Regions from separate parts of the Streptomyces sp. NPDC057486 genome, predicted to be linked through region 2. Evidence: riboswitches for the same ligand, from Rfam matches in the RefSeq annotation. Region 2 holds a riboswitch; the other holds the start of a gene.
The links. Region 2 has a riboswitch for cyclic di-AMP ahead of ACFU6I_RS37365 (peptidoglycan DD-metalloendopeptidase family protein). Riboswitches for the same ligand answer to the same signal wherever they lie in the genome.
Positions count from the first base shown of each region.

Region 1: another riboswitch for cyclic di-AMP. It lies ahead of ACFU6I_RS17150 (C40 family peptidase); the one in region 2 lies ahead of ACFU6I_RS37365 (peptidoglycan DD-metalloendopeptidase family protein).

Region 1 covers NZ_JBHVEE010000031.1:66,463-72,961, forward strand. Annotated here, with positions in the region: gene ACFU6I_RS17120 (8-amino-7-oxononanoate synthase) at 1-1,133, shown strand, start outside; gene ACFU6I_RS17125 (DUF397 domain-containing protein) at 1,147-1,353, opposite strand; gene ACFU6I_RS17130 (helix-turn-helix domain-containing protein) at 1,381-2,238, opposite strand; gene ACFU6I_RS17135 (ATP-binding protein) at 2,442-2,873, shown strand; gene ACFU6I_RS17140 (LysR family transcriptional regulator) at 2,897-3,814, opposite strand; gene ACFU6I_RS17145 (LysE family translocator) at 3,887-4,528, shown strand; gene ACFU6I_RS17150 (C40 family peptidase) at 4,570-5,043, opposite strand; cyclic di-AMP (ydaO/yuaA leader) riboswitch at 5,047-5,232, opposite strand; gene ACFU6I_RS17155 (hypothetical protein) at 5,548-5,856, opposite strand; gene ACFU6I_RS17160 (ATP-dependent Clp protease proteolytic subunit) at 5,864-6,499, opposite strand.
Region 2 covers NZ_JBHVEE010000122.1:3,625-10,123, reverse strand. Annotated here, with positions in the region: gene ACFU6I_RS37375 (STM4011 family radical SAM protein) at 1-62, shown strand, start outside; gene ACFU6I_RS37370 (SGNH/GDSL hydrolase family protein) at 120-965, opposite strand; gene ACFU6I_RS37365 (peptidoglycan DD-metalloendopeptidase family protein) at 1,132-2,037, opposite strand; cyclic di-AMP (ydaO/yuaA leader) riboswitch at 2,041-2,198, opposite strand; gene ACFU6I_RS37360 (alpha-galactosidase) at 2,481-4,586, opposite strand; gene ACFU6I_RS37355 (tyrosine-protein phosphatase) at 4,783-5,595, shown strand; gene ACFU6I_RS37350 (DUF6126 family protein) at 5,774-5,947, opposite strand; gene ACFU6I_RS37345 (helix-turn-helix domain-containing protein) at 5,981-6,499, opposite strand, start outside.

The sequences.
Region 1 (6,499 bases), on a different contig from region 2:
CCCCGTTCGACTGGATCGATGACGAGGCGCGCCGCCGTGCGGACGCCGGGCTCGTCCGTACTCTGCGCCCCCGGCGCGCCGAGCCGGAACTGCTGGACCTCGCGAGCAACGACTACCTGGGCCTCACCCGGCACCCCGAGGTGACCGCTGCCGCCGCCGAGGCCGCGCACCGGTGGGGTGCGGGCGCCACCGGCTCCCGGCTGGTCACCGGTTCCACCGCGCTGCACGCCGAGCTCGAACGCGAACTCGCCGAATTCTGCGGTTTCGAAGCGGCCCTCGTCCTCTCCTCCGGCTACGCGGCCAATCTCGCCGCCCTCACCGCCCTCACCGGTCGTGGCTCCCTGATCGTCTCCGACGCGGGCAATCACGCCTCCATCGTGGACGGCTGCCGCCTCTCCCGGGCGGACACAGTCGTCGTGCCCCACGCCGATCCCGAATCCGTCGCCAAGGAGCTGCGCGCGCACGGCGGCCGCGCCCTGGCCGTCACCGACTCGGTCTTCTCCGTCGACGGAGACGCCGCGCCGCTGCCGGAACTGGCCGACGTCTGCCGTGCGGAGGGCGCCGCGCTGCTCGTCGACGACGCGCACGGTCTGGGCGTGCTCGGGGAGGGCGGGCGCGGCGCCCTCGCCGCCGCCGGTCTCGCGGGTGGTGACGGGATCGTCACCACCCTCACCCTGTCCAAGTCCCTGGGCAGTCAGGGTGGAGCGGTCCTCGGCCCGGCCCGGGTGATCGACCATTTGATCAACGCGGCCCGCACCTTCATCTTCGACACCGGGCTCGCACCGGCCGCGACGGGCGCGGCTCTCGCGAGCCTGCGCCTGCTGCGCCGGGAGCCGGCACGCGCGGGCAGGGCCCGTACGGTCGCCACCGCACTGTACGAACGGCTGACCGCAGGAGGGCTGACCGCCGTGCGCCCCGACGCCGCAGTCGTCTCGGTCAGGGCGCCTTCGCCGGACGCGGCGGTGCGCTGGGCGGCCGACTGCCGCGCGGCCGGGATCGCGGTGGGCTGCTTCCGCCCGCCGTCGGTCCCGGACGGCATCTCGCGGCTGCGGCTCACCGCACGGGCCGATCTGACGGAGGCGCAGATCGCGACCGCGGTGGCGACCGTCCTGCGAACCGCGCCACTGACCTGACGGAGTCGGCCGGTCAGCCGACCGGACCGTCGTTCAGACCGGAGACGAACGAAGTCCAGGCCGCCGCGGAGAACCGCAGCGGGGGCCTGGACACGTCTTTGGAATCCCGCACCGCCAGCTGTTCCGCGCCGAACGGAGCTGTTTCCACACAGTTGTTCATACCCGTGCTGCGGCTACTGCGCCGCCACCGTAACTCGTGCTGTGCGAGGCAATCGGACATCGGGCCCCCTCGGGCAGTCTGAGGTTCCTAACCGTCGCGGTCGATCGCGGCGATGAGGTCCAACGAGTGCTCCGGCGACAGCGCGTGTGCCTGCATCGTGCGGAAGGCCGAGCTGTACGCCTCAAGGTCTTCTTTCCGCTCCAGATAGAGGCTACTCGTCAAATGGTCAAGAACGACCACATCCAGATCAGAAGTATTCGGAAATGAGAAGATAACGAACGGCCCAGTGATTCCGATGTATCCGCCGACCGAGAACGGCAGCAACTGCACCTGCACATGGGGTAGTTGGGACAACCGCGCCAAATGGCGCAGCTGCTCCCGCATCACTCGGCGCCCGCCGACCTCGCGCCGCAGCACCGCCTCGTCGAGCACCGCGGTCAACCGCAACGGCGGGTCTGTCCGCAGCACTCCCTGCCGCGCGAGCCGCACCTCCACCAGCGAGTCCAGCTGACCGGCGGGCAGTCCGTCCAGGGACGAACGGGTCACCGCCCGTGCGTAGTCGGCGGTCTGCAGCAGTCCGGGAACCACCGAGGTCTCCAACGTGCGGGCGGTCCGGGCCTGGGACTCCAGACTGATGAAGTCCCGGTACTGGGGCGGGATGAGGCCGCGGTAGGCGTGCCACCAGCCCGTGCCGCCACCGCCCGCCGAGCCCGCAAGCATCTCCAGGAGCGCCCGCAACTGTGCGTCGTCCACGCCGTAGGCATCCAGCAGCCGGCCCACATCGGCCGGTTTCACCCCGCTCGCACCGGTCTCGATCCGGCTCACCTTCGACTGGTGCCAGCCGAGGATCCGTGCGGCGTCCCGACTGGTGAGTCCGGACGTGTGGCGCAGACTCCGCAGTTCCTCCCCGAGTTTGCGGCGACGTACTGCGGGGCCGTGCTGCATCGGCGGCCTCCCTCCCTCTCGTACAGAGGGGCCAGTGTGCCGCCACCCGCGCCTGTCCGGGCCGGAGTTCACCGCTTCGAGCGACAGATATATGCATATCTCGTTGGATCGGCGTCACAGCGGGCAGCATCAGTGGCAATCTGGCGCGAAGCACATCCCGGACCGGTCGTGGGTCGGTCCGGGCAGGAAAGGGACGGCTCGCCATGGCAGACCATCAAGAAGCACGTGTCACTCTGCCCAGCGAGCCGGTCTCGGTCCCCGCAGCCCGGAGATACGTTGCCCGGGTGCTCGCCGATTGGGGACTGCCCGACGACACCGAGGCCGCCGACACCATCCGGCTCATCGTCTCGGAACTCGTGACCAACGCCGTCCAGCACACCTTCGGCCAGTCGCCCACCTTCACCGTGGACCTCCGGCTGGAGCGTGAGGAGCAGCTGCACCTCGGGGTGACGGACAGTCACCCCCGCCGGCCCCGGCGCCCGCCCGCCGCCGTGCAGCAGGACAACGGCCGCGGCATGGTGATCATCCGCTGTCTGGTCAAGGAGTGCGGCGGACGTCTCAGGGTCACGCCCACCAGCGAGGGGGGCAAGACCGTCTGGATCGCGCTCCCGTGGACCGTACCCGCCCACCCCTGACTGCCCGAGCGGGCGGGCGCACGTCACTGCACCGACGTCGCCCGTCCGAAGCCGCCGCGCAGCAGTGCGCACAGCGTCGCCGCCGCTCCGCTCGCGTGCTCGCCGTGGTGCACCACCGAGATCGTCCGCCGGAACGCCGCGGGTTCCAGCCGCCGCACGGACAGCGGAGCCGGCGACATCGCTGCGACCATCTCCGGCACCACCGCCATCCCGATCCCCGCGCTGACCAGGGCGCACACCAGGGCATAGCCGGGCGACTCGCAGACCACCGCGGGCGTCGCCCCCACCTCGGCCAGGGCGTTCTCCACCCCGCGGCGGGGGGGATGGGCCGGTGCGCTGCTGACCAGCGGCCGGCCTGCCAGCTCCGTAACCGGCAGCCGTCCCGTCCCCTCGGACAGCATCTGGCCGACCGCAGTGATCAGTACCAGCTCCTCGACCAGCAGCGGCTCCACGCAGACCCCGGACGGCACCGGCGCCGCAGGCCCCGGCTCGTACGCATGGGTCAGCGCCAGATCGACCTCGCCCGAGGCGACGGCGGCGATCCCCCCGGGCGGTTCGTAGTCCGTGACGGACAGCTCCACATCCGGGTGGGCGCGCCGGAACGCGCTCAGTACAGGCGGCAGCAGATGGATGCCCGCCGTGGTGAACGTGCCGACCCGGAGGCGTCCGCCGGAGAGCCCGGCCAGTCGGCTCAGTTCGTGGCGCGCACGGTCCATCTCGTCGAGGACCCGCCGGGCGCGTACGACCAGCAGCTCGCCCGCTGCCGTCAGCCGGGCGCCTCGGTGGTGGCGCACCAGCAGCGCGGCGCCCGCCTCCCGCTCCAGCTTGGTCAGCTGCTGGGAGAGTGCGGGCGCGGTGTAGCCGAGGCGGGCGGCGGCGCGCGTGATCGAACCGGCCTCGGCGACCGCCACCAGTGCCGCGAGCCGCGTCGGATCGAACATTAAGCATTCCTTTTGGCAGACCCAGAAGATTGCAAGTACATGCTGAAGGCTAAGTCGGTCCATGGTGGACCCATGGACGGACAACTGATCGCCTTCATCGGGGTCGCCGCAGGGATGGTGGCGCTGCCGGGCGCGGACTTCACGGTGGTCGTACGGAACGCACTCGCCTCGCGTGCGGCCGGGGTGGCCACGGCGCTGGGGGTCGCCGGGGGACTGCTCATCCACACGGCGCTCGCCGTCGCCGGGCTCGCGGCGGTCCTTGTCACGGTGCCCGTCCTGTTCCGCACGGTGCAGCTGCTCGGCGGGGCGTACGTCCTCTATCTGGGAATCAGCGGCGTGCACGCGGCGCGGCGCCGCGCCAGGGATGCGGGCGTGGACACGGGAGGGGACGGAGGGCCGACGGCGACCAGCACGCGGCGCGCCCTGCGCCAGGGCTTTCTGACCAACGCTCTGAACCCCAAGGCGCCCGTGCTCTTCCTGAGCCTGCTGCCGCAATTCGTCCCTGACGGACAGCCGCCCCTCCCCAGGACCCTGCTGCTGGCCACCGTCGTCGTGCTGCTCGCGCTGATCTGGTTCCCGGCCGTGGCGCTCCTGGTGGACCGCCTGGGCCGGTGGCTGCGCCGGCCGCGTACCGCCCGCGCCATCGAGGGCGGCAGCGGCGCGGCGCTCACCGCGCTGGGGCTGGTCCTGGTGACCGGACCCCTGGTGCACTGAAGCACGTGGTGAATGGGGGGGGCGGAGGAGAAACGGAGGGATCAGCGAACTCGTCCGTACCAGACGCTCCTCGTCCAGATCTTCTCCAGCCGCACGACGGAACCGGTCTTCGGGGAGTGCCAGATCCTCCCCCTGCCGGCGTAGATGCCGACGTGGTAGACGCTGCGCCCCGAGTGGAAGAAGACCAGATCGCCGCGTTTCCGCTTCGACGCCGAGATGTGGCGGGACTTGTTGTACTGCTGCTGGGCCGTGCGTGGGAGCCTCTTGCCCACCTTCTTGAACGCGTACATCATCAGCCCGGAACAGTCGAAACGGTGGGGGCCGGTGGCCCCGTACCGGTACGGCGATCCCTGCTTCGACGCGGCGATCTTGAGCGCCTTCGTCGCACGCGTCGCGGCATGGGCGTCGGTCACGGCGCCGGGAGCGAGCATGGAGCCGCCGACGGCGGCGAGCGTCAGAACTGTGGCCGTACCGGCCCGGGTGATCAGAAACGGGACATGAACCTGCGCAGTCATGCGCAACCCTTCGTCAGCCGCCTGTGAAGGATGACCTGTCGGGTTCGGGCTGGCGAAGTTGCCCGGCCGCGCGATGCGGCTTCACCCCGAGGGTCGACCGGATGCCGGTCGACCCGTTGTGCTCGGGTCCTCCACTCCTGCCGATCCACTTATGTCGACCAGTCATCCGGGCGGCGGCAGGACTCGGCGTCCGCCCGGACCGCCTCGCCGTGGTGGCGGGGGCTTGTCGTCCCACGGATCTTGACTCACCGACTGCCGGATTTCCGAACCAAAACAGCGAAATGCGAAGTTCGTTACCAATCGTCTGTTTGGGTGAGCGAGGGATGATGTGAGCACTCGTCAGGCTGTCTCGACCCGTCCCGTACCAGCGGCGGAACGGCATATTTCGCTCGCCGTCCACGTCGGCGGCGCAAGTCGAGTCATCCCTCTCGCGGGGGATTCCTTGCGCCGGACGAGCGAGAAAATTCGATCAACATGCCGGGCGTGTCGCCCATGGAGAGATGATCAACTCATCGGGGCCGGGGGCACGGTGACCCGTCCGGCCCGCCGTTCCCCGTCCAACACGCGCAGTGCCCGTGCCAATGTGGCGGCGTGGATGTGTGCTTCACCCCGCTCGTGCATCAAGGTGAGCGCGTCCCGCAGGGCGCCCGAACGTGAGGCGAGTGCCTGGGCCGCGCGCAGCGCGCCGTAGGTGTCGCTGCCGCGGGCCGGGTTGATCCGGCCCAGCTGGTCGAGCACTTCCAGGTAGCAGTCGATGAACTCGGCCTCGGCGCGCGTCAGTGCGGGCAGCGGTGGGAGGTGGGGTGGCTGCATCGGCGGTTCACCTCGCGCTGTTCGGCGGGAGCGACGTCTTGCGGTTCTCCAGGACGTGGTCCACCAGCCCGTACGCCTTGGCTCCGGCGGCGTCGAGGATGAGGTCGCGCTCGAAGTCGGCGGCGATCCGCTCGGCGCTGCGGCCGGTGTGGCGGGCCAGCATGCGGGTGAGCAGCTCACGGACGCGGACCAGTTCCCGTGCCTCGATCTCCAGATCGGACGGTTGGCCCTGAACCGGCTCCGGGAGCTCGGGCTGCTGGACGACGACCCTGGCCCCGGGCAGGGCATGCCGTCGGCCGGGAGCGCCCGCGGCGAGCAGGACCGCCGCGCTGGAACCGGCCTGGCCGAGACAGAACGTCTCCACCTCGCAGGTGAGGTAGTCCATCGTGTCGTAGATGGCGGACATGGCGCCGAACGAGCCGCCGGGGGAGTTGATGTAGAGGGAGATCGGCCGCTCGGGCGCGGCGTGCTCCAGATACATGAACTGCGCGATCAGGTCGTTGGCGGCGGTGTCGTCGACCGGGGTGCCGAGGAAGACGATGCGCTCGGCGAGCAGCTTGGAGTACGGGTCGAGGGTGCGGGTCCCGTCGGTCGTGCGCTCGGTGAACTCGGGCAGGACGTAACGGGCGGCAGGGCGGAACAT
Region 2 (6,499 bases):
GCATACCGGCGCCCTCGGGACGCCGGTTCCTGCCGCTGTCCCCGGTCGCCGGACAGGCCTGAATCCCCCGGGAGTCAGAAAGGGAGCGGGCCCGTCCGGCAGACGAGCCGAAGACAGTGCTAAAGCGGCAGGAGATCCGGCCGCTTCGCCTCGACGAGGTCGCCGGAGGACTCGCCGCGCAGCCGCCGCCCTATCCACGGCACCAGGTACTCGCGCGCCCAGTGGATGTCGTCGCGCCGGACCTCCAGCGTGCCGCGCTGTGCCTGCGGGGGCCACTCCTGGTCGGGGTCGGCCGGGACGTCGAGGCCGAGGACCTGGGCGGCGCGCAGCGCGACCCGGGTGTGCCCCTCGGGCGACAGGTGGAGCCGGTCGTCGTCCCAGGCTCGCCGGTCCTGCACGGACTTCAGCGACCACAGGTCGAGGACGGGGCAGTCGTAGCGGTCGGCGATGGAGCGCACATGGGCGGTGTACGTGGCGATCTTGCCGCGCAGATGGCGCAGCACGGGAACGCCGCGGGTGTCGAAGCCGGTGGTCACCAGCACGGTGCCGACCGAGTCGGTCAGCTCGGCGACCGCGCGCTCGAAGCGCTCGGCCACGTCGTCCGGGTCGGTGCCGGGCCGGATGATGTCATTGCCGCCCGCGCAGAAGCTCACCAGGTCAGGTGCGAGTTCCTTGGCGCGCGGCACCTGCTCCTCGACGATCTGGTCGAGGAGGCGTCCGCGTACGGCGAGATTGGCGTACCGGAAGTTTCCGTGCGCGGAGCCCTCGGAGCTCGTCGCCGCATCGGTGTCCGGGAGCTGGTCCGCGAGAAGTACCGCGAAACGGTCCGCCCAGCCGACGAAGGTTCCGTCCGGGCCGGGGTCTCCGACTCCCTCGGTGAAGCTGTCGCCAATCGCTGCGTACGACCCGATGGCGCCATACCGGTTGATGACGCCACGTTGATTGTTTCTCGAATCGTCTGCCACAAGCGCATATCCTGCACCGCCGAATGTGACCTACGCGACCGTAATAAAGGGTTGACGGGTGGTGAGATAGACCACCCGGTCAGGTTTTGGTAAAGGGGGAATAAGTGAAGGGGCGGTGCGCCGCCGCGCACCGCCCCTTCACCGAGCCGACCGGGTCAGCCGTGGATCAGACGTAGATCCCGTGCGAGGCCAGGTAGGCGATCGGGTCGATGTCCGACCCGTACGCCGGGCCGGTGCGGACCTCGAAGTGCAGGTGCGGGCCGGTGGCGTTGCCGGTCGCGCCGGAGAGGCCGACCTGCTGGCCGGCGGTCACGGTCTGGCCCGCCGAGACGGAGAGCGAGGACATGTGGCCGTACTGCGAGTAGTGGCCGTCGGCGTGCTTGATGACGACCTGGTTGCCGTACGCGCCACCCCAGCCGGCGGTGACGACGGTGCCGGAGGTGATCGCCTTGACACTGGTGCCGGTGGCGACCGGGAAGTCGATACCCGTGTGGCTGCCGCTGGACCAGTTGGCGCCGGAGGCACGGTAGGCGGTGGTGTGCTTGCCCGGGACCGGGTGCACGTAGCCGGAGTTGGTGCTCTGGACCGCCGCGGCGGAGGTTTTGGCGGACTCCGAAGCCTTGGACTGCGACGTGGACTTGTCGGCCGAGGAGGTCGACGGAGCCGGGGCGGACTGCGTGTCCGCCGCGGCGGAGCCGGCCGGCTTGCCGCCGAGCGTCAGCTTCATGCCCGGGAAGATCAGGCTCGGGTTCTCGCCGACGACCTCGCGGTTGTCCTCGTACAGCTTCTGCCAGCCGCCCTCGACCTGCTGCTCGGCGGCGATCTTCGACAGGTAGTCACCGGCGACGACGGAGTACGTCCGGGTCTCGACCTGCTTCTTCGCGACCGGCGCGGCCTCGACGGCGACGTGCGTGGCTGCCGACTGCGCGGTGGGCGCGGCCTGCTCCGCGGCGTGGGCACCGGTGGCGCCGAGCAGCGGAAGGGCGATGACGGCCCCACCGGCGCCGACGGCGGCGACGCCACGGGCGATCGTGCTGGACTTGGTACGGCGATGCTTACCCGATGTGGGCATGAAGAATTTCCTCTCCGGCGCCTACGAGGTGAGCTGTCGGGTTCGGGCTGGAGATGCCCGGTCGCAGTTCGCGACTTCACCCCGAGCCGGCCGGATCTCTCCGGGCGGCGGCCTACCTGGTTCCCCCGCTCCTGCCACACGTGAGTGGGTGCGAATTCCGGGCGGCGGCAGGATTAGGCGGTCCGTCCGGATTGAGGGTGAACTTAGGCGAGCGAGGACGGCGGAAACAAGCCATCGATTACTCAAGGGAATCCGCGAAGGGAAATCGGCGCGGAATTCCGGTCACCCTCCGTGGATTACGGATCTTGACTTTCCGCGCGACGTCCGGAATACCCATCCGTGGCGCCACCACACACCGTCACGGATATGATCCCGCTCACGAGTAGGCCATCATCTCCCGCAGAAGTAGGCCATGTTTCGCTAAATACCTCAATACGGACATGTCATGAGCGTCCGCCACGTCGGAGCCTCAGCACCTTCGCGTCCAGATCCCCCCGCAGCCCGGTGTGCAGACCCTGATGCAGCAGCACGGCACCGTGGTGGACCGCCCCGGTGTCCAGGTCGGTGTATGTCGCCGCGGGGTCGAGCCCGCGCAGCCGCAGGGCCGGCGGCCGCTCCCCGTACCGCTGCGCCTCCAGCCACATCAGCACCACGGCCTCGTCGCCGTGCACGTACTGCACGGCGACGAGCCCACCGCGCGGGGCACGCAGCCGGTACAGCGCGCCGTGCTGCACCGTGGGGCGGATCTCCTTGTAGAGATCAACCCAGCTCCGCGCCTCGGCCAGCTCCTCGTCACTCCACTCGGTGAGATCCCCGCCGACCCCGAGCACCCCGGCCATCGCACTGACGAAGCGGAAGCGCAGCGAACTGGTTCTGCTGTTGAGCTGGACATTCGGACTGTCGGTGACCCGGGCGGCCATCACTCGCGCCGGATGGATCTGCCCGAAACCCTCCTGGATGGCGAGCCGGTCGAGCGGGTCGGTGTTGTCGGAGGTCCACACCTGGTCGGTACGGGCGAGGATCCCCAGGTCGATCCGGCCGCCGCCGCCCGAGCAGGACTCGAAGGCGACGCCGGGGTGGGCGGCCCGCAGCCGGTCGATCAGTGCGTAGAGCGCGTCAACATGCGCGATCCAGAGCTTCTGCGGATAGTCCTCGCCCGGCCAGCCCGCATCGGTGAAGCAGCGGTTGAAGTCCCATTTCACATAGTCGATCGGGGCGCTGGAGAGCAGCGTGTCGAGCTGCTCCCACAGATGGTTCTGCACATCGGTCCGGGCCAGATTGAGCACCAGCTGATGACGGAATTCGGTCCGGGTCCGCCCGGGGAAGTGCTGCACCCAGTCGGGGTGCGCGCGATACAGATCACTGTCGGCGTTCACCATCTCCGGCTCGACCCAAATGCCGAACTGCATGCCGAGCCCGTGCACTTCGTCGGCGAGCGGCTTCAGCCCGCCGGGGAATCGCTCGGGGTTGGGGGTCCAGTCGCCGAGTCCGGCCCGGTCGCTGGTGCGCTGCCCGAACCACGCGTCGTCCACGACGAACAGCTCGACGCCCATCGCGGCGGCGCGCTCGGCGAGAGCGCGCTGCTGGTCCTCCGCGATGTCGAAGCCGGTCGCCTCCCAGGAGTTGTAGAGCACCGGCCGCAGGCTCTCGGCGTCCGGGACGACATGGGCCAGTTGCCAGGCGTGCCAGGCCCGGCTCGCCCCGCCGAACCCTTCGGCGCTCCACAGACCGGCGAACACCGGTGTGGTGTACGTCTCCCCCTGTGCCAGCCGAAGCAGCCCGGAGTCGTCGTATCCGGCGCCTCCGGTGATCTGCACGAGCCCGTCGGGGAGCTGCTGCACCGCGATCCGCCACGAGCCGGACCAGCCGAGCGCGCAGCCGTACACCTCGCCGTACTCCTCGGTGGCGGCGCCGTCCGCGTCGAGCGCGACCCATGGCAGGGACTGGTGTCCGGTGTGGCCGCGCCGACTGGAGAGGACCTTCTCGCCGTACGTCAGCTCCGACCGTACGAGCTGTGTCTCAGCCGCCCAGCGGCCGTGCAGCTGGCTCAGCCGCCAGCTGTCGCGGGCGGGCAGTGACCAGGCCGCCGCGTCGGCGCGCAGCAGCTCCAGCGGCGGACCGTCAGGACCGGTGCGGTTCACAGTGGCCCAGCGCTCGATGACATCGGAGTCGTCCCGCATCCGGTAGTGCAGGGTGAGCGCGAGCCACTGCACGGAGTCGGCGAACGCGATACGGAGTTCGTCGCCGTCCACGGCGGCCCCGGCGAACACCCATTCGGTGCCACGGACTTCGGGGGTGCGTACGGAGAGAGCGGGCCGGACGAAGCGGGGGCCACCCTCGACCGGGTACTCCTCGCGGCCGTCCAGCTGCGACTCGAAGCCCCGGAAGGGCGGCTCGGGCGCGGCGGCGAGGGCCTCGGCGGCCGCGAGGGAGATCCGTGGCCCCCAGTGCAGATGCAGCAGTCGGTCCCGGTCGGTGAGGTGCAGCGCATAGCTGCCGCTCGCCCCGGTCAGCAGCCAGGTCCGACCCCGGTCACCCGTCTCGATCATGCCATCCCCACATTCCCACAGTTCCGCACATCATCGGCCGTCGGCCGACGGCCGGGCAACGCCCGTGCGATGGGAATTTCGGGGGGAGTTCAGCAGGAAACGGCCGAGATGATTGCCCGAGGAATCAATGTCGTATCGTCGCAGGAGCTGACCTCGCCGGCGAGCCGCGCCGACGCCAGACACTCCAGGAGACACCGTGACGCAGCAGGTGCCGCAGGTCCCGTCGACGGAACCCGAGCTGGCAGGTGTGCGCAACTTCCGCGATGTGGGTGGCCTGCCCACCACGGACGGCCGCCGGGTGCGGTACGGACGGCTCTTCCGCAGCGGTCACCTCGCGCACGCCACCGACGGGGACGCCGCGTTCCTCGGCAGCCTCGGACTGCACACGATCTTCGACTTCCGCAATGCGGCGGACCACAGGCTCGACGGCCTGGACGTCGACCTGCCGGGCGTACGCAACGTGAACATCCCGCTCTCCGACCCGGCCGACGGCGCCGAATTCTGGCGGATGGTCCGCGACGGCGACATCCAGCAGCTGCGCTCCATCCTTGCCGACGGCAAGGGAGCCGCGCGGATGACCGCCTCGTACAAGTCGATCATCAGGGACCGTACCGCCGAGCACAGCCGGGTACTGCACGCCCTGGCCGAGGACAGCGTTCCCGCGCTGATGCACTGCGCGGCCGGCAAGGACCGTGCCGGTCTCTCGATCGCGGTTTCACTGCTGGCGGTCGGCGTCGAGCGCGAGGCCATCGAGGCCGACTACCTGAAGTCCAACGATCCGCACCGCCGGTACAAGGTCCGGCGCACCGACACCTCGGCGACCGGGATGTCGCCCGAGGTGATGGAGCTGCTCAGCCCGCTCTTCGACGCCCGCGCCGAGTACCTCGCCCAGGCCTTCAGCACCATCGAGGAGACCTGGGGCAGCACGGACCGCTATCTCGCCGAGGGCCTGAAGCTGACTCCGGAGGTCCTGGAGCGGCTGCGCGGGCGACTCCTCGACGAGGCCTGAGGGCTGTCCCGTAACACCTGGCGGAACAGCGCACGGCGTCGGATCCGGTGCATCGCAAGGCGGAGGAGCGTCCTCATACCGGACGTATTCGGGCGTTCCGACAACGCAGCGAGGTGCCGTAGCCGGCGTCGTGCGCCCGCCAGGGACTACGGGACAGCCCTTGGCCGGACCGCGCAGGTCAGCCCTTTCCGGCGACCGCGAAGAGCAGGTAGAGGAAGGCCGCGAAGATGTGTCCCGCGATGAGGTAGGCGAACAGCCTGATCACCACACCGCGCGGAAACTTCCGCTCCTGCGCCTCGTAGTTCTTCCGGGACCTCGGGGTGAGCGGATCGAAGTGCTCTGAATCGGACATGACAGTCCTCTCTGGTGACCGGCCGGGCCGGTCTCAGCGACGGTGGATACCGCTGCCGAGGCACAGCCCGGCGGCGGGGCTCTGCAACAGGGTGTGGACGAAGAGCAGCTCGGATCCGTCCCGGTCCACGGCGGCGATCCGGTGCGGGGTGAGCGAGTCGAAGTGGGCGCTGTCGCCCGGGTCGAGATCGTGCACGGTGTCACCGAGGCTCACCCGCAGCCGCCCGGCAAGGACGTACAACCACTCCTCGCCGGGATGGACCCGCACGAGATCGCCCTGGGTCCCGTACGGGACCCGGACGCGCAGGGCCTGCATGGCCCGGCCGGACCCGCCGGCCTGCCGGTACATCCAGCCGTCGGCCTCTGCCCCCTCGAACCGGCCACCGCGGACGATCGCGTCACGTTCGGGGGCGATCTCGCCGAGCAGCTCGGAGACCGTCGTACCGTAGATCCTGGCAAGCCCGAGGAGCATGGGCAGCGACGGCTGCCTCCGGCCCGTTTCGAGCCGGGACAGGTGTGCCGGGGAGAGCCCGGCGTGCTGGGCGGCGGCCTC